2 linked regions of the Pelosinus sp. IPA-1 genome follow. The protein of the gene in region 1 interacts with the protein of each later gene in a pairwise test. Links are inferred from orthologs where the notes say so. Each region holds a gene or a part of one and is shown in the gene's direction. Other genes may lie near its edges.

The links.
Region 2: the proteins of ndk (region 1) and QSJ81_RS15675 interact in binary tests that used the Escherichia coli proteins (3 or more experiments, as listed by UniProt). The link is inferred for Pelosinus sp. IPA-1 from one-to-one orthologs.

The regions. Positions count from the first base shown.
Region 1 is NZ_BSVC01000004.1:127,380-137,824, forward strand. Bases 304-3,190 are described here. They hold ndk (nucleoside-diphosphate kinase), read left to right. Parts: upstream 304-1,482; coding sequence 1,483-1,899; downstream 1,900-3,190. Other genes in these bases: htpX (zinc metalloprotease HtpX), read left to right, coding at 304-837; QSJ81_RS10325 (gamma carbonic anhydrase family protein), read left to right, coding at 957-1,469; QSJ81_RS10335 (cob(I)yrinic acid a,c-diamide adenosyltransferase), read left to right, coding at 1,925-2,428; fusA (elongation factor G), read left to right, coding at 2,762-3,190. Outside these bases: more of htpX, read left to right, coding at 1-303; more of fusA, read left to right, coding at 3,191-4,846; QSJ81_RS10345 (sugar ABC transporter substrate-binding protein), read left to right, coding at 5,007-6,050; QSJ81_RS10350 (xylose ABC transporter ATP-binding protein), read left to right, coding at 6,126-7,643; QSJ81_RS10355 (sugar ABC transporter permease), read left to right, coding at 7,646-8,869; QSJ81_RS10365 (C40 family peptidase), read left to right, coding at 9,155-9,847; QSJ81_RS10370 (DUF4127 family protein), read right to left, coding at 9,933-10,445. UniProt on the Escherichia coli protein: Major role in the synthesis of nucleoside triphosphates other than ATP. The ATP gamma phosphate is transferred to the NDP beta phosphate via a ping-pong mechanism, using a phosphorylated active-site intermediate.
Region 2 is NZ_BSVC01000006.1:155,480-173,267, forward strand. Bases 5,807-8,665 are described here. They hold QSJ81_RS15675 (uracil-DNA glycosylase), read left to right. Parts: upstream 5,807-6,826; coding sequence 6,827-7,504; downstream 7,505-8,665. Other genes in these bases: QSJ81_RS15665 (hypothetical protein), read left to right, coding at 5,835-6,215; QSJ81_RS15670 (EVE domain-containing protein), read right to left, coding at 6,313-6,729; QSJ81_RS15680 (ATP-binding protein), read right to left, coding at 7,562-8,665. Also shown: QSJ81_RS15640 (sodium:solute symporter family protein), read right to left, coding at 1-1,117; QSJ81_RS15645 (ABC transporter ATP-binding protein), read left to right, coding at 1,654-3,405; QSJ81_RS15650 (DUF1737 domain-containing protein), read left to right, coding at 3,480-3,668; QSJ81_RS15655 (EFR1 family ferrodoxin), read left to right, coding at 3,696-4,748; QSJ81_RS15660 (C45 family autoproteolytic acyltransferase/hydrolase), read left to right, coding at 4,831-5,688; more of QSJ81_RS15680, read right to left, coding at 8,666-8,827; QSJ81_RS15685 (phosphoribosyltransferase), read right to left, coding at 9,032-9,676; QSJ81_RS15690 (aspartate carbamoyltransferase catalytic subunit), read left to right, coding at 10,224-11,180; QSJ81_RS15695 (dihydroorotase), read left to right, coding at 11,164-12,453; carA (glutamine-hydrolyzing carbamoyl-phosphate synthase small subunit), read left to right, coding at 12,450-13,514; carB (carbamoyl-phosphate synthase large subunit), read left to right, coding at 13,517-16,738; QSJ81_RS15710 (dihydroorotate dehydrogenase electron transfer subunit), read left to right, coding at 16,731-17,498; QSJ81_RS15715 (dihydroorotate dehydrogenase), read left to right, coding at 17,495-17,788. UniProt on the Escherichia coli protein: Excises uracil residues from the DNA which can arise as a result of misincorporation of dUMP residues by DNA polymerase or due to deamination of cytosine.

The DNA.
Region 1 (10,445 bases):
GCTCTAACAGGATTATTATTAGCGGTAGGTGCCTTCTTCGGTGGAACGAAGGGTATGACAATTATGTTCGTAGTGTCTCTGCTGATGAATTTTGTTAATTACTGGTTTAGTGATAAAATAGTTCTTAGTATGTATGGTGCAAGAGAAGTTCCCCCCCAAGATGCCGTTGACTTAATTAAGATGGTTTCTGGCTTAGCAAAAAAAGCTAAGCTTCCGATTCCCAAAGTATATATTATTGATACTGATGTGCCGAATGCTTTTGCAACTGGTCGCTATCCTAAGCATGCTGCTGTAGCAGTAACTACAGGTCTCATGCGAGTACTTAAGGATGAAGAACTTGAGGGTGTAATTGCCCATGAGTTAGCCCATATTAAAAATCATGACACTCTCGTAAGTACGATAGTAGCCACTGTCGCTGGTGTCATTACTATGATTGCCAATATTGCTCAATGGACGGCATTCTTAGGTCTAGGAAATCACAATGATGAAGAAAGTTCTGGGGTTACAAGTATTGTAGAATTTATTTTTTTAGTATTATTAGCTCCTATAGCTGCAACTCTAATTCAATTAGGAATTTCACGTGCAAGAGAATTTCAGGCAGATAAAATAGGTAGTTCAATTTCCGGAAATCCAATATCTCTTGCTAATGCCTTGGAAAAAATTGAATATTACGCGAAAGATAAAGTAATGTTGGAAGCAACTCCAGCTACATCTCATATGTTTATTGTTAATCCGTTTAGTGGTGCTGGTAGTTGGATGATGAGGTTATTTAGTACTCACCCTACTACTAGTGACAGGGTTATTAAATTAAAAGAGTTAGCAAAAAATGTACGTTAAGAAAAAAGCCTCTGAAATAATCAGAGGCTTTTTAAAAAATCAGCTATTTCATATTTCTATGCTCAATTACAGGGTATGACGACTGATTGTACTATACTATATAAAAGGATTGATGATTCATGCAAAAACAAAATGTAATCTCATTTAAGGGGGTTACACCTACCATAAATGATAATGTATTTTTAGCAAGTGGTGCATATATTATTGGTAATGTTACAATTGCCTCTCATGCAAATATATGGTTTAACACTGTTATACGTGGGGATGTTCATCCTATAAGTATCGGCGAATATACAAATATACAAGATAACTGTACCATACACGTTATGCATAACCAAGATACTGTAGTAGGTGATTATGTTACTGTTGGGCATGGTGTTATTTTGCATGCATGTCATATAGGAAACAATTGTCTTATTGGCATGGGGGCAACTATATTGAGCTATACAGAAATTGGTGAGAACTGTATTATCGGGGCAGGATCTCTGATAACAGAGCACAAAAAAATCCCCCCTAATTCTTTGGTGATGGGGTCGCCAGGTAAAGTGATACGTACAGTCACAGAGGAAGAAATTAAAACAATTAGACAGTCTGCCCTTACCTATTACGAAGAATCACTATATTATCGTTGAAGGGATGAGAGACATGGAGAAAACTTTGATTTTATTAAAACCCGATGCAGTTATTAAAGGGGTCTGTGGACAAATTATTGATCGATTTGAAAAACGAGGTTTTAAAATTATTGGCTTAAAAATGTTGCAATTATCGAAAGAATTAGCTGAGACTCATTACCAAGACCATCGAAATAAGCCTTTTTTTCAAGAGCTAGTTACTTTTATTATCTCTGGACCACTGATTGCTATGGTTATATCTGGTGAAAATTCCATAAAAACAGCACGGACTATGATGGGGGTAACAAACCCATTGGATGCAGCACCAGGGACTATCCGTGGGGATTTTGCTCTAAATGTTAGAAATAATATAATTCACGGATCTGATAGTTTAGAAAGTGCAAAAAAAGAAATCCGAACTTTTTTTACTGACAGTGAACTCATTTCTTAATCTTTATAATAACTAGGAGGTTTTTATGAAAGTTTATACTAAAACAGGCGATAAAGGAACTACAGGCTTATTAACAGGTGAACGTATTGATAAAGATAGTCTTAGAGTTGAAGCATATGGCACCGTTGATGAAATTAACTCTGCATTAGGATTAGCTAGGGTTTCATGCAGTAAATCGTCTAGTAAGGATATTATATTTAGTGTACAGAAAACCTTAATGCTAGTAATGGCTGAGTTAGCTAGTATTAATGCTGATACCCATTATATTAACGAGGAACATGTGAAGCAATTGGAACAATTTATTGATACAATTGATGCTCAATTACCTCCTTTAAATGAATTTATAATACCAGGTGGTAACGCAGGTGCTGCTGCTTTGGATTTGGCAAGAACAACTGCTAGAAGAGGGGAACGACAAGTTATTCGCCTATCTAAGCAAGAAATAGTTAGTGAAAAAGTTTTAGTCCTGTTAAATCGATTATCTGATCTGTGTTTTATGCTGGCTCGTGTGGAGCTTGCTCAAGATTAGTATCGCAAGAAAGTATGATACACCATTACTACTATAACAGCATACACTATAAATGTATAAACTGTGTATCATGTTAAGTAATAAGGGGGAGAACGCGGTGAAACCTTTAAAAATTTATGTTATGGCAATACCTAAGCCACTGCGTAAAATCATGCAATTGTTTTGCAAAAGCTCTTGAATTGAGTAATGATAACCGCCTATTATGGGCGGTTATTAATTTTTAAGGATAAATAAATTGAAAAGAAGGAAAGTTCAGTATTGACAGAGAATTGTAAAAATAAGTTATATTAATTAGTGTAGGAGAATGACTAAATTAATATAGGGGGAATTAAATTGAAGGAATACAGAAGTGATAAACTTAGAAATGTGGGGATTGTAGCCCATGGTGGTGCTGGTAAGACAAGTCTCGCGGAATCCTTATTATTTAATTCAGGAGCAACAACCCGTATAGGTCGTGTGGATGATGGAACGACAATGACAGATTTTGAGCCAGAAGAAATTAAGCGAAAAGTAACAATTAGCGCAGCGTTGGCCCCATGTGAATGGCGAGAGCATAAAATCAATTTTATTGATACTCCCGGATATGCTGATTTTATTGGTGAAGTAAAGGGTGCTTTAAGAGCTGTTGACAGTGCATTAGTTGTGTTATGTGCAGCATCAGGTGTTGAGGTAGAAACGGAAAAAACATGGAATTATGCAAATGAATTGCATTTGCCACGAATTGCCTTTATTAACAAGATGGATCGGGAAAACGCTGATTTTTATAGCGTCATTCAAGAAATGAAAGATAAATTTGGTCCTATGGTCTTGCCTATTCAGCTTCCAATTGGTGCTGAGGAGAGCTTTAACGGTATTGTCGATTTAGTGAAAATGAGAGCTTTTATCCCCTCGAATAAACAAAATACACAAATAGTAGAAGCTGATATTCCTGATAATTTGCAAGAGAAAGCTTTCGAATTTAGGCAGAAATTAATTGAAGTCGCAGCTGAATCAGATGATGATCTCTTAGCCAAATACTTAGAAGGTGATGAATTATCTGAAGATGAAATAAAGGTTGGCTTACATAAAGGCATTAACCAATCAGTAATTTTTCCTGTTATGTGTGGTTCAGCTTATAAAAACATCGGTGTTCAACAAGTAATGAATACGATAGTCGACTATTTAGCCTCCCCAGCAACAAGCAAAATCTTAGGAATGCATCCAGTTTCTAAAGAAATCTTAGAGCGGAAAACAGTAGATGAATTTTCTGGAATTGTATTTAAAACTACTGCAGATCCTTTTGTTGGACGTCTCAGTTATATCAGAGTATTATCAGGGATGATGAAGCCTGACAGTGTAATCTACAATTCATCGAAAGAAAAAACAGAGAGAATTGGGAATCTTTTTACCCTACGTGGCAAACACCAAGAAGCGTTACCCGTTATACATGCAGGTGACATTGCTGTTGTAGCTAAATTACAGGAAACAGTAACAGGTGATTCACTTTGTGAAAAAGAAAAACCTATTATTTTTGAATCAATATCGTATCCTAAGCCTATGTTTACAATGTGCATTGAAGCCAAAAATAAAGGTGATGAAGATAAAATCGGAAATGCACTAAATCGCCTTATGGATGAAGATCAAACCTTTAAAGTCGTAAAAAATACAGAAACAAAGCAATTGTTAATTAGTGGTATGGGGGAATTGCATACAGATATTATGGCGGAACGAATGAAACGTAAATTTGGTGTAGATGTAATTATATCAAATCCTAAAGTACCCTATCGTGAAACAATTCGTGGGACGGTTAAAGTGGAAGGGAAACACAAAAAGCAAAGTGGCGGTCATGGACAGTACGGTCATGTGTGGTTGCAATTAGATCCGCTGCCTCTAGGGAATAATTTTGAATTTGTTGATTCAATTTTTGGTGGATCCGTGCCACGTCAATATATCCCTGCTGTTGAAAAAGGCGTGCGAGAAGCCCTAACAGGCGGCGTTTTAGGCGGTTTTCCAATGGTAGATGTAAAAGTAACACTCTATGACGGCTCATATCATAATGTAGATTCTTCAGAAATGGCCTTCAAAATTGCCAGCATTATGGCCTTACGTAAAGGAGCATTACAAGCAAAACCAGCATTATTAGAACCAATTTGCAATGTGAGTATAAATGTACCAGATTCTTTTATGGGTGATGTGATTGCTGACTTGAACGGCAAGCGGGGCCGAATACAAGGAATGGAACCCGCCAATCAAGGGGTTGGCATTATAAAAGCTCAAGTTCCTATGTCTGAAATGTTTAGGTATGCTATCGATTTACGTTCTATTACGCAAGGACGCGGATTTTTTGACTTAAACTTTTCTCATTATGAGGAAGTGCCTCCACGTATTGCAGAGATGATTATTGCTTCTAGTAAAAAAGAGAAAATTGAAGAACATTGATTTCTTAGTAACAGGCCTTATAAAGGCCTGTTATTTTTATTAATTTCAAATCATGTCGCTATTTGACAGAAAAAAACATTTCCAAATTGAAGGAATTTTACAAATATTTAGTTAATAGTATGTATTGGTAAACTGAAAACATAAAGGGGGATTCTTTTAAATGAAAAAAGTGGTTAAATTTTTGGCAATCCTAATGGCATTGACTATGATGACGTCACTGCTAGCAGGCTGCAGCCAAAAAGCCCCAGCAGCAACATCGGAACAGAAAGTAGAGAAAATTAAAATTGGTCTATCCCTACCAACTCAGAGAGAGGAACGATGGGTAAGAGATAAGGAAACTATGGAAGCTGAAGCAAAAAAAATAGGTGTTGATCTAGAGGTGCAAGTTTCTGATAATGACTCAGCAAAACAAGTTTCTCAATGTGAAAATTTAATTACCAAAGGTGTTAAAATTCTGATTGTAGGTCCTCATGATAGCAAAGCAGCAGCTGCTATCGTCGAAAAGGCTCATGCTGCTGGTGTAAAAGTTATCTCTTATGATCGATTAATTTTGGATTCTGACGTTGACCTTTATGTATCTTTTGATAATTTTAAAGTCGGCGAAATTCAAGGTAAATATATAACCGAGAAAGTCAGCAAAGGCAATTATGTCGTTCTTTCTGGAGACCCTGCTGATAATAATGCCAAACTATTTAAAGAAGGGGCTATGAAGTATATCAAACCTTTAGCTGATAAAGGTGATATTAAAATTGTATTAGAACAAGCCGTGAAAGATTGGAAACCAGATGAAGCTATGAAACATATGGAAAATGTGCTAACTGCTCAGAAAAATGATATTCAAGCAGTTCTCGCTCCTAATGACGGAACAGCAGGTGGAGCTATACAAGCGATGGCCGCGCAAGGCTTAGCTGGAAAAATTCCTGTCACTGGACAGGACTCTGAATTAGCTGCAGCTAGAAGAATTCTTGAAGGAACTCAATCGATGACAGTCTTTAAAGATACTAGAGAACTTGGAAAAGCTGCCATCGCAGCAGCGTTAAAGATGGCAAAAGGTGAAAATCCAGGTGTTAATGGTAAGGTTAATAACGTTAAATTAGATGTCCCTGCCATTCTTGTAGAATCGGTAGTTGTTGATAAAACAAACTTAGATAAAGTATTAATCGATAGTGGATATTTAAAGAAAGAAGATGTATATAAAAAATAGTATAAATAACTAAATTGATTTTAGAGGAACAGGGAGATTTAACTGTTCCTCTAAAATCATTAAGGTGGTATATAAATGAGTGAATACATTCTTGAAATGATAAATATAACAAAAGAGTTTCCTGGCGTTAAAGCGTTAGATAACGTTACATTTCGGGTAAAGAAAGGAGAAATCCACGCTCTTGTAGGAGAAAATGGTGCAGGTAAGTCAACTTTGATGAAAGTGTTGAGTGGAGTATATCCTTATGGTACATATAGTGGTGATATCGTATTGCAAGGTATGGTGCAGGAGTTCAGCAAGATTAAAGATAGCGAAAAAAAAGGGATTGCTATTATTTATCAGGAACTCGCCTTGGTAAAACAGATGAATATATGTGAAAATATCTTTTTAGGTAATGAATTTAAAAATAATGGATTTATTGACTGGGATAAGTCCTTTCACGAAACAGAAAAAATTCTACAAGAAGTTCGGTTGGATATTAATCCTTCCACTAAAGTTTTAAATTTAGGGATTGGTCAACAACAATTAGTCGAAATTGCTAAAGCCATATCAAAACAAGCAGATATTTTAATTTTAGATGAACCAACAGCAGCACTTACAGAAACCGAATCTGAAAATCTTTTAAATATCCTCGTTGAATTAAAGGAAAAAGGGGTAACTTGTATCTATATTTCCCACAAGCTCAATGAGGTGCTAAAAATTGCTGATACGATCACTGTTCTAAGAGACGGAAGAACTATTTGTACCGAAAATGCAAAAGACATGAATGAAAATAAAATTATCTCACGGATGGTTGGACGAGAATTGACCCAACGTTTTCCCTATCAGCAGCATACTCCAGGAGAAGTAGTTATAGAGGTTGAAAATTGGATGGTATATAGTCCAGAAATTTCTGACAAAATTATTATTAATAACGTCAGCTTTAAAGCACATAAAGGGGAAATTGTCGGCATTTCGGGATTAATGGGAGCAGGCAGAACAGAACTTGCTATGAGCATTTTTGGATGTTATGGAAGTAAAAACTCTGGAATGATTAAAATCGATGGGAAAAAGGTTACTATAAATAATGCAAAAGAGGCTATAAAAAATGGCATATGTTATCTGTCAGAAGACAGAAAGCAGTATGGCCTTGTATTAATGATGGATGTCAAAAAAAACATTTCCCTCTCCAGTTTAGATAAGATCTCTAATTTCAATATCCTTAATGATAATGAAGAAATTAGAATGAGTGAAAAATATGTAGATGAGTTACATGTTAAAACTCCTTCAATAGAACAAAAGGTCGGAAATCTTAGTGGCGGAAACCAGCAAAAAATTGTCTTGGGAAAATGGTTGATGGCTGGGCCTAAGGTGCTAATATTAGATGAACCCACTAGGGGGATAGATGTTGGTGCAAAATTCGAAATATATAATATTATGAATAGTTTGGTCAAACAAGGTGTAAGTATCATTATGATCTCTTCAGAGTTACCTGAAATCTTGGGTATGAGCGATAGAATCATTATTATGCATGAAGGAAAAATTCGCGGTGAATTATTACGGGAAGAAGCAACACAAGAAAAGATAATATTTTACGCAACTGGAGGAATCTAACTATGGGAGAAACAAGTAAGGTAGACACTCGTACTAATAATATACAACGTACAAATTCACTTAAGGAAATTTTAGTAGGGTCTATTAAAAACAATATTAGACAATATACAATGGGTATTGCTTTGTTAGCGATATGGCTGATATTTACAATATTGACAGATGGCATTTTTATTACTTCAAGAAATCTATCTAATCTTTTTTTGCAGTCTTGTACAATCGCAATTCTAGCTTCGGGCATGGTACTGGTCATGGTAGCAGGCCATATTGATTTATCCGTTGGATCGATTGCTGGCTTTCTTGGAGCTGTTGCAGCCGTATTAATGGTAAAAATGAATGTAGGTACTGTATCAGCAATATTGATTACACTACTATTAGGTTTACTAATAGGTTTATGGCAAGGATACTGGATTGCGTATAGGGGAGTTCCCGCTTTTATAGTAACTCTAGCTAGTATGATGGCTTTTAAGGGTGCAATTATCGGTGTTACTAGTGGAGCTTCCATTGGTCCGATGAATTCTGATTTCAAAGCAATCGGCCAAGGTTATGTGCCTAAATTGTTTTTTCAAGATCTTTCATTTAATGATACGAGTGCATTTATAAGCGTTGGGTTAATATTATTATTCATTCTTTTTGAGTTTAGGAGAAGACAGGTACGTATTAGATATGGTTTTCAGGTATTACCTATGCCATTACAAATTACTAGAGTAGTACTCATTTCCTTCGCCATGGCTTTAGTACTTTCTATTATGGTTGGATATAGAGGTATTCCCTATGCAATCATATTGCTTATAGGTATTGTCGCTTTATTTAGCTTTATTGCAGAGAAAACAACATTTGGTAGACATGTATATGCAATCGGTGGTAATAAAGAGGCAGCTAGGTTATCTGGAATCAATATTAATAAAACAAACTTAATGATTTTTGTTATTATGGGAGTGTTAACCGCTGTTGCCGGCATCGTATTTACAGCACGACTTAATGCTGCTACTACAGCTGCGGGGAATTTATTTGAGCTTGATGCGATTGCTGCAGCGGTAATTGGTGGTACCAGTACATTAGGTGGTGAAGGAACTATACTTGGTGCTATCATAGGAGCATTAGTTATGGCTAGTCTTGATAATGGCATGAGTTTGATGAACTTGGACATTACCTTTCAATATGTAATTAAAGGGTTAATCCTTTTGTTAGCAGTATGGGTTGACATTGCGACGCGCAAAAGAAGCTAATCCTTATTAAGAAGAGCTGCCTAATAAAAATAGCACCCAGTAAAATACTGAATGCTATTTATAATATGTATACAATTTTTCTAAATTAGTGATTTGATGTTATAATGGCAGGGGCAGCTGGACTCGAACCAACGGATGCGGGAGTCAAAGTCCCGTGCCTTACCAACTTGGCTATGCCCCTAAAATTAATGACTAATCGTTTAAACATCAAATTTTATCCCAACGAGACATAATTATACCGATTCAATATAATTATGTCAAGACAAATTATAGGAGAATGATAGCTTGAAAACAATCAAATTAATGATGCTTTTTATTATTTGCAGTAGTATCTTTTTTATTCTACCAAGTACTACCCAAGCAGAATCTTTGATACTATCACAAGGTATGTCAGGTAATGCCGTGCATATACTCCAATCCAAACTTAAAGAATATGGGTTTTATTTTGGCGAAATCAATGAATTTTTTGATGCAAATACTTGGAGTGCTGTTATCAAATTCCAACGTGCTTGTAATCTTCCTGCTGATGGGATAGTGGGTGAGCAAACTTATATTGCATTACATCAATTTAAGTATGGAGATGTTAGCAGTCGAGGTCAGATTTTGAGAAAACAGGCTATAGATATAGGAATCTTTGCAAAAAAGTTTTATGATATTCCCTATGTTTGGGCTGGTTCCTCTCCTAGTGGATTTGATTGTTCAGGATTTATATATTATATTTTTAACGAATTTGGGATTCTTATACCTCGTATGGCAGATGAACAATTTGAAATGGGTTTGGCTATCAATCAATCGGATTTACAAACTGGGGATATCGTTTTTTTTAGTACATATGAGCCGGGTCCATCCCACGTTGGAATTTATATTGGGAATGGTCAATTTATTCACGCGAGTTCTGCCGCAGGAAAAGTGACAATAACCGATTTGTCTAAACCTTATTACCAATCAAGGTATCTTGGAGCACGAAGAATTATTTAAACGTGTAAATATGTGAGCCTACATTTGAAGGGAAAAAGGAAGAAAACCATCTCGTTTAAGTTGATGGTTTTCTTCCTTTTTTATTCTAAGGTTCTATGTATGCTAATGACAAGGTTGGCTGTGCCCATATTTCAAACGTACGTTGCCAAGGTAAATAAGTTTGTAACTCTAAATCCGTTATGATAATTTCTTGTGCCCCTTGGGTACTATTAATTGTAATAGGTTTATTGAATAATCCTTCTCGGAATAAATGAACACCTTTACTAATCATCATTCTTTGAATTTTATAATTGGTTTGGTAGTATGCAGTTCCTAAATTATAAGGATCAATATGTAATCGTTGTAGTTCTTTATTAATATATGGATTAATTTCTTTTTGATAATACAGATCATCTAAAAAACGTGCCGTCAAAAATTCTAAATTTTCTTTGTAAAGGCCCATTGTATTAGACAGAGAAGTCGGCTTACTTACTGCTTTAGAAAAAATACAGGCTTGTGTAACAGCAGTTCCAATTGAGTTACTTGTAGTATTCCAACCTGCATAAGCGATAAGTTTAGGAATAGCAACATCCTGTTTTATTAATATAGGTAGCAGCGT
Region 2 (17,788 bases), on another replicon or contig:
TTGCAAAAATTAGGGTTAACAATCCTAAAGAGAGTACAGATGCTTTGGTGACAATAAGAAACCTTTTATCACTCGCTGCAGGATTAATGAATTTTTTATAGATGTCTTGGGAAAATAAAGTTGCTGAGCTAAGGAGCAGATTACAGGCCGTTGATACATCTGCCGCCCATAACGCCGCAAGAGTAATTCCAGCTAGAATTGGGTTCAAAGACATAATGGTCATTGGCAAAGCCATAGCAGGGCTTACATCTGGAAACATTGTTTTTGCAATGACCCCTAATAAGGCACTGACAAAGCCAATCGGCAACATCATTAATCCACCGATAACAAAACCACGGCGAGCTGTTTGCACATCTTTTGCTCCCAATGAAATTTGAATGATACTTTGTAGTGACAAGTTAACAGTTACTAATACTAGCATCCAGGTAACAATGCCGATGATGCCAACACCGTCAAAAAAACTGAGATACGTTGTATTAACAGGAAGCGCGGCCTCGATGTTTTTAAGACCCCCAGCATGTGTTACGCTGACAATAGTAGCTAAGATAATACCAATATATTTTAGCGAGACGTTTAAAATATTGGAAAGGCTAGCTGACCACATGCCGCCAATCATAGTTACGCTTATGAATACTACAGCACTTGTAAGCATACCGGTGGTAAGTGTGAATATTTCAGGCATTAAAGCACAGAGGATACTGCCGCCTGCTAGATATTGAAGGGACATAACGACTAGTTGAATCAGTATCTGACAAGCTATTCCAGCAACCATGCCTTTTTTATCATAATACCTTCCTAATAGTTCGGGGATGGTAGTTATATTAAGTTCACGATATTTTTTGGCAACTAACATTCCCATAGTAATAGCGCCAATACCCCAAGCTGTTGTATACCAACCAGCCGAAAGACCAACTTTATATGCTTGTTCAGCCACACCGATCGTTGAAGCTCCGCCAACTGCAAGTCCTACAATTGATACAGTAATCAGCGGCGTTGTAAGTTGTCTGCCTGCTAAAATGTAATTTGTAGCACTGCCAGCAGAACGCCGCTGGGCAAAATAACTGATCACAAAAAGTAGAAAAATATAAATACATACGATAAGAAATGGAATATTCATGATTAACCCTCCTAGTAATAAAGAATTTTTGCATATATTTTCTTTTATGCCGGCTATAAAAGAAAAAACGCCCCTCGTAAAGAGGGACGATATGACCGTGGTACCACCCAAATTTAATCTTAAGACAAAAATAAAAAGCGATACCGATAAGGGACGAATCACCGCGGTACCACCCTAGTTTTGATCATAAGATTAGCTCTAAATCTGTAACGTAGATATACGGCAAGACCTACTGTAAATTTCAGTCTGCAGTTCGGGAAGGAACTTCATTGTGTATTTTCAACTAGTTTACACCAACCACTAGCTCTCTGTATGAAAATAACATAATTACTTTTTTCCGTCATCACCAATAACGATATGGTATTGTAACGATTATAAAATGTTACGATACAAATGTCAATATGCAATGTACAGTAATTTACGGTTTTTATATTTTCGTAACCATTATCCCTTCTATTTGTTTGTACTATTTGCAGGAAAAGTTTTTAGTAAAAGAGAAATTCTTTAAGTTACTTATGATAAACGGAGGCTATGTTATGTCTATTTATAAAAAATTCATTCAATATTATAAACCATATCAGCGGTTATTTTATTTCGATTTATTTTGTGCATTGGTTGTTTCCTTAATCGATCTTGCATTCCCTCAGATTCTGTATTATCTTACCCATGGGGTTTTTACTGGTGATGCAACTGATATTTTGAATGTGATTGGTTTTGTCGGTGTGGGAATGCTCATCATGTACAGCATTCGTTATGCTTGTCAATATTATATCACTACATGGGGGCATATAATGGGAGCCCGAATGGAAAGCGATATGCGCCAAGATTTATTTAACCACTATCAAAGGCTGTCCTTTTCTTATTATGACAATAATAACACTGGCGAGATGATGTCAAAATTAGTATCTGATTTATTTGATATATCCGAATTGGCTCATCATGGGCCTGAAAATATTTTTATATCGACTATAAAGATTTTGGGCTCTTTTGCATTTTTGATGCTTCTCAATGTCAAAATGACATTGATTCTTTTTGTTGTTACCTTCCTCATGATTATTTTTAGTATTTATAAAAATAAAAAAATGAAAGCAGTATTTATGGATAACCGAAAAAAGATTGCCAGTGTGAACTCACGAGTGCAGGATAGCCTATCCGGTATTCGTGTTGTCAAATCTTTTGCTAATGAGGATTTGGAAAGGGAAAAGTTTTGCTCTAGTAATCTTGAATTTTTGGATTCAAAGGAAGACAGTTATAAAATTATGGGCAGCTTTCAGGCGGGTAATGCCTTTTTTCAAGGATTACTATATACGGCGGTACTTGTTAGTGGAGGCTTTTTTATTGCCAATGGTAGTTTGAAAGTTGCTGATCTTGCTGTGTATGCACTATATATCGGGATTTTTATTAATCCAATTGATGTGCTGATCAATTTTACGGAACAGTTTCAAAAGGGATATTCTGGTTTCAAACGTTTTATGGATGTGGTGGGAATAACCCCGGAAATTCTAGATAAACCGAATGCAATAACATTGACTAATGTTGAAGGTAATATTGTCTATCAAGATGTTTCTTTTCGGTACAATCAAAATACAGGCGTACTTCATAAAGTAAACATTTCCATTGAGGCTGGGAAAACAGTGGCACTGGTGGGCCCTTCTGGTGGCGGAAAAACTACACTATGTTCCCTATTGCCACGTTTTTATGATGTTACTGAAGGTGCCGTTATGATTGATGGAAAAAATGTGCGTGATGTTACGCTCAAGTCTCTGCGCAGTTCTATTGGTATTGTTCAACAGGATGTTTATATATTCGCTGGCAGCATCGGTGATAACATTGCCTATGGTAAACCAGACGCTACAGATGCAGAAATTATAGAGGCGGCTAAAAACGCCAATATTCATGATTTTATTACGAGCCTTGCTGATGGGTACGATAGTTATGTCGGTGAAAGAGGAACACGCCTTTCTGGTGGTCAAAAGCAAAGAATTGCCATTGCCCGTGTGTTTTTGAAAAATCCTAAGATTCTTATTTTGGACGAAGCAACATCTGCTTTGGATAACGAAAGCGAACGTTATATTCAGACCTCTCTGGAACGTCTTTCAAAAGATCGTACTACCATTGTTGTGGCTCATAGACTTAGCACCATTCGAAGTGCAGATGAAATTATTGTAATCAATCACAAAGGAATTCAAGAGCGGGGATCCCATGAAGAACTGTTATCTTTAAATGGTCTTTACGCTAAATATTATAAGATGCAGTTTGAAGGGTTGGATCAACTGCAAGACGAATAGTAAAATAATTAGTGAAAAAAACAGTTCTTGATTGAAAGTAATATGTAAAAGTAGCTTTAAGAGGGGGCATTTTTGTGGAAAAACAACTTAGATATCGATTGATTACAGGAAAAGATGATGCAACGTTTTGTCAGAGAATTTCTAAATTGCTAGATGAGGGGTATATGCTATATGGATCTCCTTCTGCCACGTTTAATGGAACCGATGTGATAGTGGCGCAAGCTGTTATTCTTAAGGATGTCACTGGAACCACAAAGGTATAACTAGTTTGTTGTATGGTGGTGATAGAAATGATCGAGAAGTTATTTGTATTTTATATGACGGGTACAGGTAATTCCTATAAGGTTGCAATGTGGTTTGCTGGAGTAGCAAGGTCTATGGGGGTGCAAACAGGTGTACAACAAATAAAGATCGAGAAGTTGTCTTTTGTCCCAGATGAGAAAACCTTGTGTGTGTTTACACTGCCTACTCATGGCTTTACAGCCCCTTGGTTAGTGATAAAACAGATTTTGCAGCTTCCGCGGGGGAATGGTGCGTCGGCTGCCGTTCTACCAACGCGGGCTGGTACCAGAATAAAAGGGATTGCGTTACCAGGAATGGAAGGGACAGCTGGTTACCTAACAGCATTTCTGCTATTCTTAAAAGGATATAAAATCAAGGGTGTTATGGGAATCGACATGCCTAGTAACTGGACAGCTGTTCATTGGGGGTTAAGCAAGGAGAATGCCAAATTCCTAATTTCAGAGGCAGAACCAAAAGTCAATTCTTTTGCTAAAACTGTTTTATTAGGGCAAGTTTATTTTAGCGGATTTATTCCTTTGGTTTTAGGCCTACTGTTAGCTTCGGTTTCATTTATGTATCTAATTATGGCACAACTTATTTTATCAAAACTTTTCTTTGCCTCAGATAAATGCGTAGGATGCGGGCTGTGTTCCACTATTTGTCCGACAAAAGCGATTAAAATGACTGGAAAAGTTGAAAAACGTCCATATTGGAGTTATTCCTGCGACAGCTGTATGGCTTGTATGAACTATTGCCCTTATCAAGCAATTGAAGCAAGCCCAATATTGGCTATCGTTTTTTACTATATAACTACAGTGCCTGCTGCTATCTATTTACAGCGTTATCTATTTAATGGATATCTAGATTGGCTTCCTATAAATTGGGTAGGAATTGTGCAATATGTCTTTGTATTAAGTTCAGTTTACCTTGCGCATATGCTTATTCACCAAATCATGAGATGGCGAGTATTCAGTATGGTTTTTAGCAGACTATCGCATACTCATTATTTACGCAGATATCATGCTCCAGATGTGACTTTAAAGGACATTAATAATAGATGAGTATTCTAATGTTAAAGAAAATTAATTTACCAAGAAGTATATAGTGGGACCTATTAATCTAGAAAATATGGGGGGAATAAGTTTGAAACGATATTTAGCGATATGGACCATGCTGTTGGTAATTACTTTCTCTGTTACTCCCACTCAAGCTTGTACATTATGGGCTGCAAATGGGAATGCAGTTGAGGGTGGAGGAAGCCTTATAGTAAAAAATCGTGATTGGTTACCTGACCACCAACAAGATGTACAACTTATTTCACCCGCGGATGGCTATAGATATTTGGGACTTTTTGCAATAGATGGGGCGCATAAAGGCCTAAAGGCCGGAATTAATGAAAAAGGTCTTGTGGTAGTAAGTGCTACTGCAGGAAGCATACCAGTTAAAGAACGAAAAGGAATGCCATATACCCATGGGCTTTCTGCGAGATTGCTAAAAGAGTGTAATAGTGTCGAAGAAGCTATATCAAAAACTGATTTATTTGTGGGGCCACAGATTTTAATGATCGCTGATAAAGAAAAAATTGCGACAATAGAAATTGGGCCCGAGGGTAATTTTTCTGTTATGGTGAAGGAGAATGAAGTTATCTTTCATACCAATCATTATGTAGCTGAATCTATGCTAGAATTTAACCATATTTCTGGTATAAGTAGTCAGAAAAGATATAGCCGTATTGGCGAATTGCTAAAAAATATTTCGGAGAAAGTTGATTTCGATACCTTTATAGCTCTCAGTAAAGATCAGAATGATGGACCGGATAATAGTATTTTTCGTACAGGAAGCACACCAAATAAAGCTCGGACAATGGCTGTTTGGGCAGTAGCAATACCACAAAATAACTCTCCGGAATTATATATTAGAATTCTAAATCCTAATGAAAGTGAGAAAATTTTAAGAATAAATTCTGAGGATGTTTTTAAGGGGAATTTATTGACAGAGTGAATGTTTGGACTAACTCACTCTATCTGTATTCGGATAAAATTGTGGTAGATCACGGTCCTCATAGTTTTAAAAATAACTACCAAGAAATTCAATGTATTCGATTTTAAAATTAAGCCATACTATTTATTGTAGAGGGTTCGTAATGGTTGAGCCAAGACTGGTGCCGGATCTTACAAGGGTTCGGTATTGGTCGGCCAAAGATTATTGTCGGGTCGAAAGGTTCGGCAGTAGTCGGCGGGCAGATCGTTATATGTCTTGTAAGGCTGTGCGGCAGCCCAACTGTTGTCGTATGGTCAAAAGGGATGTATAACGGTCGAGCTAAGACTGTCATGGGTGCTGAAGCTATAGGGGTCGGCCGTTGTCGGGAGATTGCGACCGGTTCGGTAGGTATCTGTGGCAGTCGAGCAAAGGTCAGTATCGGTTGTGTAATGCTTGTGGGTAGTCGAAAGATTGCGTATAGGTATGTAATGATCGGTATTGGCTGTAGCGTAGATCATTACGGGCTCTTTTTAAGGCTAACGGATTAATCCGCTAGCTTTTTCCTATTACAAAGTGCAAATTAGTAGCGAAAAAAGCCAGAGATATTCTCTGGCTTTTTCCATTGAAATTAGTGTATTTTTTTACTCAATGAGATGGTTCCTTGGCGATATTATGTAGCAATTGCCAATGCTCTTCTGATACAGGCATAACAGAAAGTCGTGATTGGCGAACTAGCTGCCAATCTTGAAAGATTGGGTTGAGTTTGATTTCTTTTAGTGTTATGGCTTTTTCTAAACGATAACGAGGCTCCACATCTACGACGACAAATCGATTGTCAGTTTCATTAGGATCGGGATAAGCTTGTGTTACGACTTCGGCGACTCCAATGATGGATTTTTCTTTGCCTGTATGATAAATAAACACCAAGTCACCAGGCTGCATTTTTTTCATATGTTTTAACGCTGCAAAATTTTTCACGCCATTCCAGCGGTCACGTCCTAATTTTTCAAGGTCTCCATAACTAAAACTTTCTGGTTCGGTTTTGGCAAGCCAGTAAGCCATAGAAATCACTCTCCTATAATATAATTTATATTTAGTGAAAATATCTACAGTAACAGAAGGAACTTTTTATGTGATATAATGGAGAAAGGTGATGAAAATGATAACATTTAAAAATGATTGGCAGGACTTACTAAAAGAAGAGTTCCAAAAAGAATATTATTTAAATTTGCGGCAATTTTTAATTAAAGAATACCAAACAAAGACTGTTTATCCTAATAAATATGATATCTTTAATGCTCTGCATTATACGGCTTATAAAGATGTTAAAGTAGTAATATTAGGTCAAGATCCATACCATGGGCCAAATCAGGCTCATGGACTTAGCTTTTCCGTAAAACCAGGTATTCAGTCTCCACCGTCCCTACAGAATATTTACAAAGAGTTAAAAGACGATTTAGGATGTTATATTCCGAATCATGGCTATCTGAAAAAATGGACAGAGCAGGGAGTGCTTTTATTAAATACTGTTCTTACGGTCGTAGAGGGACAGGCAAACTCTCATAGCAAATTGGGATGGGAGCAGGTAACTGATAAAATAATTACTTTGTTAAATGAGAGAAAAGAGCCTATTGTTTTTATTCTATGGGGGAATAATGCACAATCCAAGACAAGTTTAATAACCAATGAAAATCATTACATTATTAAGTCGGTTCATCCTAGTCCCTTATCAGCAAGCAGAGGCTTTTTCAAAAGTAAGCCTTTTTCCAAAACGAATACAATGTTAACATCCATGGGACAAACTCCGATTGATTGGCAGATTGATAATTTGGAATAATTTTCTTCTTATAGGTAAGGTCCTAACTCTAATGGGAGTTAAGACCTTACTTTTCATTTAGGATTGATGGCTCAAGAGGTGATTGATAAATTGTTGTACAGTTCGACCGGAACGTCCGTTATGTCGACGTTCCCATTTTAGAGCTTCTGCTTTTAGTTGTTCCAATGGCAAAGATATATTATTCTTGCTAGCCATTTGTTCTACGATGGCAAGATACTCTATCTGATTTGGTGACAAATAGGTAAGGGTGATACCAAAGCGCTCAGATAAAGAAAGTTTTTCATTTACAGTGTCAAAGCGATGTACATCATCTGTATTGCCTTTTCGATCATCCCAACTTTCTTTTATAAGGTGCATTCGATTTGATGTTGCATAAATGAGAACATTTTTAGGGGTTATTTCGATTCCGCCATCGATGATGGATTTTAAGTATTTATATTCAACTTCGAATTCTTCGAAGGATAAATCGTCTAAGAAAATAATGAATTTTTGTGAGTGGTCTCGAAGGCAGTCCATTAACTTGTGTAAGGATTTTAGTTCATGTTTTGAAACCTCAACAAGGCGTAGATTTTTGGCGAAAGGTTCATTAATAAGGGCCTTAACAGAAGATGATTTACCTGTTCCAGGTGACCCGATCAGTAGGATATGATTGGCAGGCTTTTCTGCAAGGAAAGCACAAGTATTTTGCACCAAAGTTTCTTTTTGTTGTTCATATCCAGTAATATCATCAAAGGTAATTTGATCAAAGTTCTTGATGCCCGTAAGTCCAGAGGTGCTGTTCCAGCGGAAGGCATTATAATCAGACATTATGCCACATCCATAAGATGAATAATAATACAATAATTTCTCTACTAATGAATTAGGTGTAGCGGTTTCGTTAAGAAGATTCAAATATGGATGTAGTATTGAATAATTGGTTACGGTAGTACTAGGAGTGTTTGGAACGAAATCGAAGAGGAACTTGCTGTTTTCTTTTTTAGATAGAATGTGTAAATCATGAGAAATAAAATTTTGTATAATCTGCATATCATGTAATGCTGCTTGGTATAGCGTAGAATCACAAGCTAGGATTCCCTTGCTTTTTTCTACAGTCTTACTAAAGATATTTTCATCCTTAGCAATTAAGTAAATAAGATAATTTCTTAGCAAGTTCCCTTCTAAATGTAGTTGTTCTGCTTTAGAGAAAAGTTCGCTGCAAAGTTCATAATACAACCGTTTAGGACAATTATCGTCTTGTAGAAGTTGCACCTTCTTTATAATATTATCATCTAAAATATTACGATAAAGTATTAAGTTGTGTAGAGTAAATTCCTTAGTAATCATAGTATTCCAATCCTTTTTTCGCAAAATTACTCGTTTTAGTTTTCTATATTATTGGCCAAAAAGGGACAATATCCTTTAAAAGTACTAAGTTTAATACAAAAATATAAAGCTCTCGATTCCAGGAATTGAAACCAAGAGCTTCATTATTATAGAAGATAACATGCTGGTCAGTATTTTTTCAATGGATTGTCTCTTAGAATTTTATTACATACGAGGATGATTTATCTCATGTAAAATAGCGAGTACTTCCTCATCTTCTGTTTGGGGGAAGTCCTCATAATACATGCCAACCGCTCCAAAGGACTCCGGTTGAAAGGGACAGATTATTTTATCAACTTGTGTATCAAGTATTTCTATTACATCAGGAGGGGCGACTGGTACAGCAATGATTATCTTGGCTGGATTTAATGTTTTAATCCACTGTACTGCTGCTTGAATTGTATAACCAGTAGCAATCCCGTCGTCAATAATTACTACAGTTCGGTTTGTTACTTCTGGAGGTTGGTCGCTTCCGGTATAAGCCAGCATTCGCCGTTTGATTTCACCATGTTGGCTCTGAATCATTTGCTGTAGTTCAGTTTGTCCAATACTGAACCTTTCAAGAGTACACTGGTCTAAAACAGCACTACCGTCAGGCATGACTGCTCCAATAGCAACCTCTGGGTTTAAAGGATGGCCAATCTTTCTAGTAACCAACACTCCTAAACTGCTATTTAATTGTTGTGCTAATGGAGCAGCAACTACTACACCGCCTCGTGGCACTGCTAACAGGCAAATGTTGTTGCCAGATAAAACCGTCGATAGCTTATCAGCTAGCATTTTACCAGCTTCGGTACGGTCCTTAAACATGCGCATATCCCCTTAATCAAGAGAGTAATATCGTTCAGGTGAAAGTATTACTCTTAGTTTTTCTTAATTATGATGAACTTATTCTAATGTACTTTACTTCTATTATAAATAAGGCTCTTGATGAAAGTACACAGTATGAATAAAGATATTGACATATAAGGGCTGTTTTTGATATAATCACCCTAATAGAATACTACCTTTAACGTGGTCCTGTGAGGCTGCAAAGGAGACATTTACTAAAGTAGTGTATATTTATGCCTTCTTGCGTCATCACACGCCAGAAGGCTTTTTTATGCATGTTTTAAAGGGATTGACAACCGTTTCAATAATTTGATAGTATATATATAAGTAAAACATGCATAAATATAAATGGCTTTCACAAAAGTCTAATATGGTAGGGCGTATTCTGTTGCAAAAATACAAATACTATCCTTTAAGCTAATCCAGAGAGTTTGGCAAGGGTGTTTGTTCGGCCACAAGTCTATCTTGTTGCCCTGAAGCTCCTTGCCTACCTGGTAAGGAGTTTTATTTATGAGGAGGAGTGGCTGTGAGTAAACGCCAAATATCATTACGGGGAAAAGACATTTTAGGTCTTGAAACGATGACTGTGCCAGAGATGGAATTGATTTTAGAGACTGCTCGAGAAATGAAGGGGATTATTGGCCGTGATATAAAAAAGGTGCCATCATTACGAGGTAAGTCCGTTGTAAATTTATTTTTTGAAGCAAGTACTAGAACACGTACTTCTTTTGAATTAGCTGGTAAATACCTTGGGGCAGATGTAGTAAATATCACTGCGAGTGCAAGTAGTGTGACAAAAGGGGAAAGCCTGCGGGATACTTTATATACAATAGAAGCTATGGGGGTAGACGTGATTGTTATGCGTCACGAGGCTGAAGGTTCTGCCCAGTATGCGGCGAATATAGCCTCCCCTGTAATTATCAATGCTGGAGATGGAGCTCATGAGCATCCTACCCAAGGGCTTCTGGATATGTTTACGATTAAAGAAAGCAAGGGTAAACTTGCAGGGCTTAAAGTTGCTATTATCGGTGACATTTTTCATAGCCGAGTCGCTAGGTCTAATATTTGGGGGCTCATGAAAATGGGAGCTGAAGTTCACTTAGCAGGACCAAAAACCTTAATGCCTCGTGGTATTGAACAAGCAGGGGTTTTTGTCCATGACAGAGTGGAAGCGGCCATAGAGGGAGCTGATGTTGTCAATGTTCTACGCATTCAGCGGGAACGGCAGCATAAAGGTTTATTCCCATCCGCAAGAGAATATGCACGTATTTTTGGTGTGAATCAAGCTCGCTTGGATTTAGCAAAGCCAGATGCACTAGTTATGCACCCAGGTCCGATGAATCGAGGATTAGAGATTTCTCCTGATATAGCCTATGGTGATCAATCTGTTATTCAAGAGCAAGTCAAAAATGGATTAGCAGTGAGAATGGCAGCTTTATTTTTGGTGTTGACAGGAGGTAAGAACATTGAAACTATTGCTTAAAAATGGACGAATGATCGACCCAGCTCAGAATATTGATAAAGTTACTGATATATTGATAGAAAATGGTTTAATTGCTAAAATTGGAGACAATCTAAATGAAGTAGGAGCGGAAGTGTTTGATGCTCAAGGGCTCGTGATTGCTCCTGGATTTGTAGATATGCATGTACATCTAAGGGAACCAGGACTAGAAGCAAAAGAAGATATTGCATCGGGTACTAGAGCTGCAGCAGCAGGTGGTTTTACTACCATCGCGTGTATGCCCAACACAAGTCCTACTATAGATAATGCCATTCTAGTATCGGGTATATTGCAGAGAGCGCAGTTAGAGGGTGTAGTGAATGTTAAGGTCATTGGAGCTTTAAGTAAAGGTCAGCAAGGCAAAGAATTATCCGAAATTGGTGACATGATACTTTCAGGCGCAGTTGCCATTTCGGATGATGGAAGTTCCTTGGATAATAATCGACTTTTTAAAACGGCTCTTGAGTATACAAGTATGTTTGGATGTCCTGTCATTTCTCACGCTGAGGATGAATCCTTGGTAGAAGAAGGAGTCATGCATGAAGGTGCAGTTTCGGCTATGTTAGGAATGAAAGGTCGACCTGCTGTAGCCGAAGACATTGCAGTCGCTCGCGATATAATGCTTGCCGAGTATACTGATTCTTTGCTTCATATTGCTCATGTCAGCAGCAAAGGTGCAGTAGAGTTAATTCGCCAAGCTAAAAAACGGGGTGTTAAGGTCACTGCTGAAGTAACACCACATCATCTTACTCTAACAGATGAGGCTGTAAAAACTTTTGATACAGCCACTAAAGTAAACCCGCCACTCCGCTCCTCTGATCATGTTGCCGCCTTGCTAGAAGGGTTAAAGGATGGTACATTAGACGCCATTGCAACAGATCATGCTCCCCATGCCTTTGAAGAAAAGGATCGAGAGTACAAACAAGCACCTTCTGGTTTTGCCGGGCTAGAAACAGCCATAGGAGTTGTTTTGACGGATCTATATCATACAGGAAAGTTCACATTGGTTGAGATTGTCGAGAGGATGTCAACAGCTCCTTCTCGTATATTAGGAATTAAGGCAGGGGGACTAGCGGTAGGATCCCCGGCAGATATAACGATCATAGATGCAGATTTGGAATGGGTGGTAGACAGTAGTACCTTTTATACAAAAGGGAAACACACTCCATATGAGAAAAAAATATTAAAGGGCAAAGCGGTTGCTACACTAGTGAATGGCAATTTCGTAATGCAAAAAGGCGAGGTATGTATATGAAAGGGAAACTTATATTAGAAGACGGCTCCGTGTTTTACGGAAATCTGGTAGCAGATAGTAGTGCCGTTGGAGAAGTAGTATTTAATACAGGGATGACAGGATACCAAGAAATACTAACTGACCCGTCTTATTGCGGTCAGATCGTAACCTTGACCTATCCTCTCATTGGAAACTATGGCGTGGCAGATCTATTTGAACAGTCAAGAAAATCATTTGTTCGCGGCTTTATTATTAGCGAACTTTGTGAGGAACCAAGTAATTATCAGTGTGAAAATACATTGACCAAATATTTAACGGATCATAATATTCCGTGTATATATGGAGTGGATACTCGCGCAATCACGCGGCGTATTCGTGCCAATGGAACGATGAAAGGTGTTATTGTTCCAGCAGAAACAAGTGAAGAAGAAAGCAAAAAATATTTCGCAGTACTTCCTGAAATGAAAGAAGTACAGGAAGTGACCACTCCTGAAATATATAAGATTGAAAATAAAGGACCTCATGTAGTAGTAATGGATTTTGGTATTAAAAACAACATCTTACGTTCTCTTCATCATTTAGGTTGTAATTTAACGGTTGTGCCAGCAGATACTACAGCTGAGAACATTATGAACTTAAAACCTGATGGCGTCTTTTTGTCAAATGGGCCAGGAGATCCCAAAGATGTACCCTATGCCATTGAAACGATTAAAAAATTAATAGACAAAAAACCGATTTTCGGTATTTGCTTAGGTCACCAATTATTAGCGTTAGCGTTAGGTGCAGATACCTATAAATTGAAATTTGGTCATAGAGGTTCCAATCAACCGGTAAAGAATTTGTTAACGGGCAGAGTGCATATTACCTCTCAAAATCATGGATATGCAGTTGAGGAATCTTCCTTTGAAAATTTGGATGTATGTATTAGCCATAGGGCTGTAAATGATAATACAGTAGAAGGTATGCGTCATAAAAGCTTGCCAGTCTTCTCTGTACAATATCATCCTGAAGCATCGCCAGGGCCAGATGATAGCACGTATTTATTTGAAGAATTTATGGCGCTGTTGCCGAAGGGAGTTTAATTATGCCAAAGAAGGAATATCTAAAAAAAGTCATGGTAATCGGTTCAGGGCCTATCGTTATTGGGCAGGCTGCAGAATTTGATTATGCAGGTACCCAAGCGTGCCGCGCACTAAAAGAAGAGGGATTGGAGGTAATATTGGTTAACAGTAATCCAGCAACGATTATGACAGATACCAATATTGCTGACCGTGTATATATAGAGCCTCTAACTCCAGATTTTTTGGAAGCAATTATCGCAAAAGAACGTCCAGACGGGCTCTTAGCTACATTAGGAGGGCAGGCAGGGCTAAACTTAGCTGTTAACTTATATGAAAATGGTGTACTGTCCAATTTTAATGTAGAACTATTGGGAACTTCATTGGAAGCAATCAAAAAGGCAGAAGACCGTGAATTATTTAAAGCAACGATGCAATCCATTGGCCAACCCGTTCCAGAAAGTATTACTGTAGAAGATGTAGAAAGTGCCTGTGAATTTGCAAGGCAAATCGGTTACCCTATTATTGTGCGTCCTGCTTATACCATGGGGGGAGCTGGCGGCGGTATTGTAGATAACGAAAACGACCTGATTGATGTTGTAATTCGTGGATTGAAATATAGTATGATTGGTCAGGTTTTAATTGAACGAAGTGTGGCTGGTTGGAAAGAGATTGAATATGAAGTCATGCGTGATGCTGCAGACAACTGTATTGTTGTGTGTAATATGGAAAACTTTGATCCAGTCGGCGTTCATACTGGAGATAGTATTGTAGTAGCTCCTTCTCAAACTCTGAGTGATCATGAATATCAAATGCTTAGAACTGCTTCTTTAAAAATCATTCGTGAACTCGGAATTGAAGGCGGTTGCAATGCCCAATATGCCCTTGATCCTCATAGTAGTCAATATTACGTTATTGAAGTAAATCCTCGGGTTAGTCGTTCCAGTGCGTTAGCTTCTAAAGCCACAGGATATCCTATTGCGAAAGTTGCCAGTAAGATTGCGATTGGTTACAACCTTGATGAAATACAAAATGCAGTCACGAAAAAAACCATGGCATGTTTTGAACCTACTCTAGATTATTTAGTAGTAAAATTCCCGCGTTGGCCTTTCGATAAATTCATGTTTGCTGATAGAATACTTGGCACACAAATGAAAGCTACAGGGGAAGTCATGTCCATTGATCGTTCCTTTGAAGGCGCTCTATTAAAAGCAGTACGTTCACTAGAGATTGGACTCAATCATTTGCAAATACCTGAAATGGCGAACTTATCGACGGAAGATGTGCACAAAAAGTTAACCGTTGCTAATGATGAACGGATATTTATGATAGCAGAGGCGTTGCGTAGGGGTATTTCGGTTGATGAAATCCATCGAATTACTAGTATTAACACCTTTTTCTTAAATAAGATTAAAAATATTATAGCTATGGAAGTATTGCTTAAAACAGAGGAGATATCCTCCGAATGTATGTTAAAAGCAAAAAAAATGGGCTTTACCGACAGAACTATCGCTGCATTATCTTCTAGTTCAATAGAAGAAATCAGAACTTCTCGCAAACAACAAGGTATTGTACCGTCCTATAAAATGGTAGATACTTGTGCCGCTGAGTTTGAAGCGGATACACCTTATTATTACTCTACCTATGCCCAAGAAGATGAAGTGACAGTCTCGGAAAAACGTAAGGTTATGGTTTTAGGTTCAGGCCCTATTCGTATCGGGCAGGGTGTAGAGTTTGACTATTGCTCTGTACATTCTGTTTGGGCTCTTAGAGAGATGGGTTTAGAATCTATTATCGTTAATAATAATCCTGAAACGGTAAGTACCGATTTTGATACAGCAGATCGTCTTTATTTTGAACCCTTGACTCCTGAAGATGTAATGAACATTATTGATAAAGAAAAACCAGAAGGTGTTATTGTACAGTTTGGAGGGCAGACAGCAATTAACTTGGCTCAGCCTTTAGCAAAAGCTGGTGTTAAAATATTAGGTACCAGTGTAGATAACATAGATCGAGCGGAAGATAGAGAACGCTTTGATGAGCTTCTTGAAGCAAATAACATTCCAAGACCTCAAGGTGGTACAGTCACGAATGGGGCAGATGCTGTTATAGAAGCAGCTAAGATTGGTTATCCAGTTGTAGTAAGGCCTTCCTATGTATTAGGCGGTCGTGCTATGGAGATTGTTTATACGGAAGCAGAATTAAAAGACTATATGACGAGAGCGGTTAAAGCTTCACCTGAGCATCCTGTATTAGTAGATCGTTATATGCAAGGTACAGAGGTAGAAGTGGATGCCATTTCTGACGGTAAAGATGTATTTATCCCAGGTATTATGGAGCATGTGGAAAGAGCTGGGGTGCATTCAGGTGATAGTATCGCTGTATACCCAACCAAGAGCTTGTCACCTGCCATTATTAATACAATCGTGGACTATACAACTAGATTGGCAGTTGGCTTAGAGGTCAAAGGACTTATTAATATTCAATATGTAGTAGTAGACGAAAACGTCTATGTTATTGAGGTAAATCCACGTTCTAGTCGTACGATTCCTTTCTTAAGTAAAGTAACAGATGTGCCAATGGTAAATGTAGCTACCCGCGTAGCTATGGGAGAAAGTCTTGCTTCTCTTGGTTATAAATCTGGTTTGTTACCATCTAAACCATATACGGCGGTTAAAGCACCAGTTTTCTCTTTCTCTAAGATGCAGCAAGTAGATATATCCTTAGGGCCAGAAATGAAATCTACTGGCGAAGTTATGGGGATTGATTATCATTATGCCAGAGCCTTATACAAAGCCATTACAGGTGCTGGGATGAACGTGCCTGAGTATGGAACGGTATTATTCACCGTAGCAGACAAAGATAAAGAAGAGGGCGGGGAACTAGCCAAAAACCTTGCAGATCTTGGATATCATTTAGTAGCGACGGGTGGTACTGCGAAACATCTGCAGTCTTTAGGACTAACTGTCAATACTGTGGATAAAGTTCATGAACATAAACCTGACATTATTCAGATGATCAAAACAGGAAAAATTAACATGGTTATCAATACACTGACTCATGGCAAAGAACCAGAGCGCGATGGCTACAAAATTCGTCGAGCAACAGTAGAACATGCTATTCCTTGTTTTACTTCTATGGATACAGCAAAGGCTGTATTAGAGGTTCTCACCTTCATGCGGGAGCGTCGCTTGTCTTACGTATTAGCAATACAAGATTATGTAGGTGGAGGGGATAGCCTTGCCTAAACTAGTGGTAGAAGCTCAGATTGTACGTAATAGTGAGATTGGCAATCAAGTGAAAGAATTAGTCCTATACGCCCCAGAAATTGCCAGAGTGGCAAAACCAGGACAATTTCTTCATGTGAGAGTGGCTAAGTCCTATCATCCCTTACTGCGTCGCCCCCTGAGCATTTCTGGCGCAGATAGAGAGGCTGGAACAGTTAGTACAATTTACCGGATAGTCGGACAAGGTACCGCTTACTTGGCGACCTTAGATACTAAGGATTCTGTAGACTGCATGGGTCCCTTAGGCAATGGTTTTTCAATACAAGGTCAACGCCCTTTGTTAGTTGGTGGGGGAATGGGATTGGCGCCGCTAGTGTATCTAGCTGGTGCCTTATGCCCACGCCCTAGTGAGGTATTAATGGGCGGTCGTACAAAAGAAGAAATGTTTTGGCTTAGTATGTTCCATAACATGTGTAATAATATCCACGTAACAACAGATGATGGTACGTTAGGAAGTGCTGGTGTAACATTAGATATATTGCCTGAGTTATTGAAGAAATCCACTTTTGATATGATTTACACTTGCGGCCCCCGAGTTATGATGGAGGGGGTAGCGAGACTTGCCGAAGAACACAACATTCCTTGTCAAGTTTCTTTAGAGGACTTCATGGCCTGTGGTATTGGAGGCTGTTTGTCCTGCACTTGTGCCGCTAATGATGGGACGCGGAAAAAAGTATGTACGGATGGTCCTGTGTTTTGGGCTCAGGAGGTGATTTCATGAGTAGAGGGCAAGACTGCTGTACTCAGAAGGATATGCTTTCCGTAAGTATAGCCGGAATTGAAATGAAAACTCCCGTTATGACTGCTTCTGGAACCTTTGGTTTTGGGCTGGAATATACGGACTATGTAGATTTAAACAAGATTGGTGCCCTAGTTGTGAAAGGGACAACCCTGGCACCACGTTCGGGAAATAATGGGCGGCGTATTGCTGAGACGCCAGCTGGTATGCTAAATTCCATTGGTCTAGAAAATCCAGGAGTAGATGAATTTTTAGCTAATACATTACCACGG